Regions from separate parts of the Mediterraneibacter sp. genome, predicted to be linked through region 1. Evidence: predicted binding sites of a transcription regulator. Region 1 holds the regulator's gene; each other region holds the start of a gene.
The links. The regulator HrcA, encoded in region 1, represses chaperone genes, less so after heat shock. The targets are predictions, from matches to a motif close to TGTTAGCACTCNNNNNNNNNGAGTGCTAACA.
Positions count from the first base shown of each region.

Region 2: the regulator HrcA is predicted to act here: its motif matches at 727-757, upstream of clpB (ATP-dependent chaperone ClpB).
Region 3: the regulator HrcA is predicted to act here: its motif matches at 962-992, upstream of RCH61_RS04055 (co-chaperone GroES).

Region 1 is NZ_JAPJQP010000001.1:119,831-122,105, reverse strand. It holds gene dnaK (molecular chaperone DnaK) at 1-184, opposite strand, end outside; gene grpE (nucleotide exchange factor GrpE) at 234-905, opposite strand; gene hrcA (heat-inducible transcriptional repressor HrcA) at 921-1,970, opposite strand; gene hemW (radical SAM family heme chaperone HemW) at 2,101-2,275, opposite strand, start outside.
Region 2 is NZ_JAPJQP010000002.1:121,974-124,248, forward strand. It holds gene RCH61_RS02250 (hypothetical protein) at 1-4, shown strand, start outside; gene RCH61_RS02255 (lysine exporter LysO family protein) at 48-650, shown strand; gene clpB (ATP-dependent chaperone ClpB) at 806-2,275, shown strand, end outside.
Region 3 is NZ_JAPJQP010000005.1:2,449-4,723, reverse strand. It holds gene codY (GTP-sensing pleiotropic transcriptional regulator CodY) at 1-503, shown strand, start outside; gene RCH61_RS04060 (hypothetical protein) at 553-879, shown strand; gene RCH61_RS04055 (co-chaperone GroES) at 1,017-1,304, shown strand; gene groL (chaperonin GroEL) at 1,355-2,275, shown strand, end outside.

The sequences.
Region 1 (2,275 bases):
CGTTTGTAACTGCCTGACGCTTTGCAGGCTCTCCTACGAGACGCTCTCCTGTCTTTGTAAATGCAACAACAGACGGTGTTGTTCTTGCGCCTTCTGTATTTGCAATTACTGTCGGCTGTCCGCCTTCCATAACAGCTACACAACTGTTTGTTGTACCGAGGTCAATACCGATTATTTTTCCCATGATTTTTTCCTCCTGATTTTTATTATTCTGAAATAAAGTTACTTTCTGACTAATTTGCTACTTTTACCATACTGTGTCTCACGACGCTGTCATGATACAGATAGCCTTTTTGGAACTCTTCCGTGATGATGTTCTCACCTGCTTCCTCATCTTCCACATGCATTACCGCATTATGAAAATCCGGATCAAATTCCTGACCCACTGCTTCGATCGGTTTTACTCCGACTCCTTCCAGTGTTGTCATGATCTGTTTGTAAATCTTCTCCATCCCTTCTACGAAAGGATCGTCCTTGCCCTCTTCCGGCACGGCGGCAAGACCGCGCTCAAAGTTATCAATAACCGGAAGTATCTTCTCTATGATATCTTTCGCGCCAATCTCGTACATCTGAGATTTTTCTCTTTCCGTACGTTTACGAAAGTTATCAAACTCTGCCATTTGACGAGTCAGACGATCAGTCAATTCTTCGATCTTCTCGTCTTTTTTATCTTTCTTTTCTTTCTTTCCAAAAAACTTTTTCTTTTCCTTTGGATCTGTATCTTTTGTTTCCTGCGATTCCTCCGCCTCTTCCGAAGCATCTTCGTTTGCAGTGTTTTCTGTCTCTTCTGCCGCTGTTTCTTCCGAGTCAGCCGCATCTCCTTCTTCCTGCATCTTTGCAGCTTCTGCCTTTGCTTCCTCGACGGCTTCTTTTATCATATCTTCTTTGCTCATCTTGTCACCCATCGGCTTTCCACCTTTCTATCCTTTCGGATCTTTATTATAAATCGCATCCAACTCTCCCTGAAGAATTTTCAGCGTCTTCATGACATGCTCATAATCCATCCGTTTCGGTCCGATAATGCCGATCGTCCCTTTCATACCTTCGCCAAGTTCGTACGTCGCTGTCACGACACTGCAGTCTTTCATTGTCTTAACCGGAGTCTCATCTCCGATATATACCTGTATCCCGTGATTATCCTCGCTTGCCAGCGTCTCTGTCACAAGGTCGGCAAGCTGCTGCTTTTCTTCAAATGCACTAATGATCTCCTGAGCACTCTGCTTATCGCTTAACTCTGGATATTTGAAGATGTTTGTAGCTCCGCTTGTGTAGATCTTCATGTCATCTTCCACATGGATCGTATCTGCCACCGCATCCAATACATGACCGACAACTTCACTGTGAATACCTGCCTGCTCTTTCAGTCTTGCGATCAGTCCAAGCGTGATCTGATCAATCGGAAGTCCGTTCAGCGTCGTATTCAGAAGCATATTCAGCTTCAGAAGATTTTCATTACTTAACATTTCCCCGACTTCAATGATCTTATTCTTGATCACGTTCCCGCCAAGTACGATAACTGCTACGATCTGCTCCGCATCAACCTGAGAAAGCTGAATGAATTTCAATGTATTCCGATTATTGATCGGAGATGATACCATCGTTGCATAATTCGTATTCGTCGCCAAAACTCTGGCCGCCTGCTGTAATACTTTCTCAACCTTATCCGTCTTCTCCAGCATCGCGTTTTCCCGCTTCGCAATATCCTGCTCTTTCTCTTCCATCAGAAGATCGACATAAAGCCGATATCCTTTATCCGAAGGAATTCTTCCCGCCGATGTATGAGGCTGAAAAATATAACCCAAATCTTCAAGGTCTGCCATCTCATTGCGAATCGTTGCAGAACTGAGGTTCAGATCGGTATATTTGGAAAGTGTCCGCGAGCCGACCGGCTCTCCGGTCTCAAGGTAATTCTGTATGATCGCTTTTAATATAATAAGTTTTCTTTCACTTAACGATGTATCGACCGCCACAGCCTTTCCTCCTCTCTCGCTATTAGCACTCCTTTCTTTTGAGTGCTAACACCTTTCGTATATTAAGATAGCACTGCATTTTCCTTTTGTCAACAGTGTTTCTGATTTTTTTATATTCTTAATTCCTATTTTAAAATAGGAACTCGCTCATTACGTAATTGCTGATATCAATTCCGTGTTCCGTCAGACGAACTCTTTCTTTTTCTATTACAAGAAGCTGTTGTTTTACAAGTTTTCTGATCGTCTCACCATAAACCAAATCCATCTTCACTCCAAACACATCGAAAAAATGCTTTTTCGATACT
Region 2 (2,275 bases), on a different contig from region 1:
ATAAGTTGTCAGGAAGAAAATAAGATTTTGGGAAAGAAGGGTTGAAGATGATTGTTTTTCTAACAATATTGTCCTTACTGTCAGGACTCGCTTATGGTTATTTCGATGTGGAAAGCAGCTTCATTACTGCCATTACGCAGAACACGAATATTGTTTTATATTTGTTAATGTTTTCCGTTGGGATAAGTATCGGAATGTATGACGGGATCATGCAAAAAATACGCGAATATCATATTAAGATTTTTATTATTCCGATCGGGATTATCATCGGTTCTCTTTTGGGAGGTGTGCTTTGTTCTGTCATTATTAAAATGCCGGCAGGAGAAGCGACGGCGATCGCAAGCGGACTGGGATGGTACAGTCTTTCAGGTGCGACGATCAGTAAAATGGTAGGAGCGGAAGCAGGAAGCATTGCTTTTTTGAGTAACCTTATGAGGGAAATCTTTTCTTTTTTTATTATTCCGTTTTTGGCGGTGCACTTTAATTATTATACATGCATCGCTCCGGCTGGAGCGACCAGTGAAGATACGACGCTTCCTGTCATGTTAAAATATACAAATGAAGAGACGGTCGTACTGTCTGTTTTAAATGGTGTGATCTGCTCTTTTTGTGTACCGATCCTTATTTCGTTTTGTTTAAATATAAGATAAGAAACAGAATAATATCCGGGGGACGAGTCAGAAGATTTATGCTTTTTAAAGAAGCCGGATTATAAAAATATGAAAAAATTAGCACTCGATGCTTGACAGTGCTAACAACAAGTGCTATATTCCTAATAGAACACGAAAACAAAGGAGGGATTAGCATGAATATAAACAGATTTACACAAAATTCACTTCAAGCGGTGCAAAACTGCGAGAAGATCGCCGCAGATAACGGGAATCAGGAATTGGCGCAGGAACATTTACTGTATGCGCTGCTTACACAGGATGACAGTCTGATCTTAAAATTGTTTGAAAAGATGAATATTCAAGGTCAGCTTTTGATCAACAGAGTGGATCAGGCGATCGGAAAGCGTCCAAAAGTTCAGGGCGGTCAGCTTTTCGTAGGGCAGGATCTGAACAATGTGTTGATCCATGCCGAGGATGAGGCGAAACAGATGGGAGACGAATACGTTTCCGTAGAGCACCTTTTCCTTTCCCTGTTAAAATATGCAAGTAAAGAGATGAAACAGATTTATCGGGAATTTGGTATCAGCCGGGAAGGATTTCTGCATGCACTTTCCACTGTCAGAGGCAATCAGAGAGTGACAAGCGATCATCCCGAAGCGACTTATGATACGCTGAACAAATACGGACAGGATCTGGTAGAACGGGCAAGGGATCAAAAGCTTGATCCGGTGATCGGTCGTGACGAGGAGATCAGAAATGTGATCCGCATTCTTTCCCGTAAGACGAAAAACAATCCGGTGCTTATCGGAGAACCTGGAGTCGGAAAGACAGCGGTCGTGGAAGGTCTTGCTCAGCGGATCGTCAGCGGAGACGTTCCCGAAGGACTGAAAGAGAAGACGATCTTCTCTTTGGATATGGGTGCTCTTGTTGCAGGTGCAAAGTATCGGGGAGAGTTTGAGGAACGTCTGAAAGCAGTTCTTGAAGAAGTGAAAAACAGTGATGGAAAGATCATCCTGTTTATTGATGAGCTGCACACGATCGTTGGAGCAGGAAAGACAGACGGCGCTATGGATGCCGGAAATATGTTAAAACCGATGCTTGCAAGAGGTGAACTTCACTGCATCGGAGCAACAACGCTTGATGAGTATCGTCAATATATCGAGAAAGACGCGGCTTTGGAACGTCGTTTCCAGCCGGTTTTGGTTGACGAACCTACGGTGGAAGACGCTATTTCTATTTTGCGCGGACTGAAAGAGCGTTATGAAGTATTTCACGGAGTGAAGATTACAGACAGCGCCCTTGTGGCTGCGGCAATGTTGTCAAACCGATATATTTCAGACCGTTTTCTGCCGGACAAAGCGATCGATCTTGTCGATGAAGCCTGCGCGCTTATTAAGACAGAACTGGATTCCATGCCGACAGAGCTGGATGAACTAAGAAGAAGGATCATGCAGCTTGAGATTGAAGAAGAAGCATTGAAAAAAGAAGAAGACCGATTGAGCCGTGAACGTCTGGAGCATTTGCAGGAAGAGCTGGCAGGGCTGAAAGAAGAATATGCGGGCAAAAAGGTACAGTGGGACAATGAAAAGCATTCTGTTGAACGGGTACAGAAAATCCGTGAAGAGATCGAGCAGGTAAATAAAGAGATCAGTAAGGCGCAAAGA
Region 3 (2,275 bases), on a different contig from region 1:
ATTTGGAAACACTTGGATTTTCAGCGGACGCTGTGCAGGGATGCCAGGCGATTGTAACTCCGATCGATATTGCAGGGGAACGTCTTGGAACATTGTTTATTTATAAGCAGGACAAAACGTATTCGATTGATGACATTATTTTGAGTGAGTACGGAACGGCTGTTGTCGGTTTGGAGATGCTTCGTTCTGTAAATGAAGAGAGTGCGGAAGAGACACGTAAGGAACATATTGTGCAATCGGCGATCAGTACACTTTCCTTTTCTGAACTTGAAGCGATCATTCATATTTTTGATGAGCTTGGCGGAACGGAAGGGATTCTTGTGGCAAGCAAAGTGGCAGACAGAGTGGGGATTACACGCTCGGTTATCGTGAATGCACTGCGCAAATTTGAAAGCGCCGGAGTGATCGAATCCCGTTCTTCAGGAATGAAGGGAACTTATATAAAAGTATTGAATGACTATGTGTTCGAAGAACTTGAGAAAATCAAGAAGGAGCGTATGTAGTTCTTGGCAAGGTTGAAAAGTCAGAGGAAGACAGGCAGGAGGAAGGACGATGTACGAAGGAAATCCCGTAGATCTGCGTATGGAGAAGATCATATCTGCAGATGGAATATTTGATGAGTCTACAAGACAATGCAGAGTTGAAAAATATGATCCGGAAGAGGATTATATCTATCTTGAACTGAAAGAGGATGAACTGACGGTAATTTCGCTTGATGCAAAATACAGATGTTATATTTCGGCAAGGACGGAGCTTTTGTATTGTACAGGCGTTGTGAAAGAGAGATATTGCCGTGATGACCGGAAGTTTTTGAAACTTCGGATCGAAAATGGATTTTATAATGTATATGAAGGAAGAAAAATGACGAAACGTGTGTAGATACGTTTCGTTATTTTTTCTATAAAATCCTCATAAACTGTGTTGACAAATTGAAAATGGAGTGCTATTTTATATTCATGAAGTTTAGCACTCGTAATAAAAGAGTGCTAACAAACGAAAATTAAGGAGGAATTACAATGAAATTAGTACCGTTGGGTGACAAAATTGTTTTGAAACAGTTAGAAGCAGAAGAAACGACGAAATCCGGTATTGTTTTGCCGGGACAGGCGAAAGAAAAACCGCAGGAAGCAGAAGTGATCGCTGTAGGACCGGGCGGAAATATAGATGGAAAAGAAGTAGTAATGCAGGTGAATGCAGGAGATAAAGTGATTTACTCTAAATACGCAGGAACAGATGTGGAACTGGATGGAGAAGAGTATATTATCGTAAAACAGAGTGACATTCTCGCAATCGTAACAGAGTAAAAATAGCAGCAGATAGATGATAATAGAGAAGAATAAGGAGATGTTTAGCGATGGCAAAGGAAATCAAATACGGATCTGAAGCAAGAACAGCGCTTGAAAAAGGTGTAAATCAGTTGGCGGATACAGTAAAGGTAACACTTGGACCGAAAGGAAGAAATGTCGTTCTTGATAAATCTTTCGGTGCGCCGCTTATTACAAACGATGGTGTGACGATTGCAAAAGAGATTGAATTGGAAGATGGTTTTGAAAATATGGGAGCACAGCTTATCAGAGAAGTTGCTTCCAAGACAAATGATGTAGCCGGAGACGGAACAACAACAGCAACAGTGCTTGCACAGGCAATGGTACATGAAGGTATGAAGAACCTTGAAGCAGGAGCAAATCCGATCGTTCTTAGAAAAGGAATGAAAAAAGCAACGGATAAGGCGGTTGAGGCAATCCGCGCTATGAGCAGTAAAGTAAACGGAAAAGAGCAGATCGCAAGAGTTGCGGCAGTTTCTTCAGGCGATGAAGAAGTTGGACAGATGGTTGCAGATGCGATGGAAAAAGTATCGAACGACGGAGTTATTACGATCGAAGAGTCCAAGACAATGCAGACAGAGCTTGATCTTGTAGAAGGTATGCAGTTTGACCGTGGTTACATTTCAGCATATATGGCAACAGATATGGAAAAGATGGAAGCCGTTCTTGATGATCCGTATATTTTGATCACAGATAAGAAGATTTCTAATATTCAGGATATCCTTCCGGTACTTGAGCAGATTGTCCAGTCAGGCGCAAGACTGCTTATTATCGCAGAAGATATCGAAGGCGAAGCGCTTACAACATTGATCGTTAATAAACTGCGCGGAACATTTAATGTTGTTGCAGTGAAAGCACCGGGTTATGGCGATAGAAGAAAAGAAATGCTTCAGGATATCGCGATTTTGACAGGCGGTCAGGTTATTTCAGAAGAACTTGGATTTGATCTG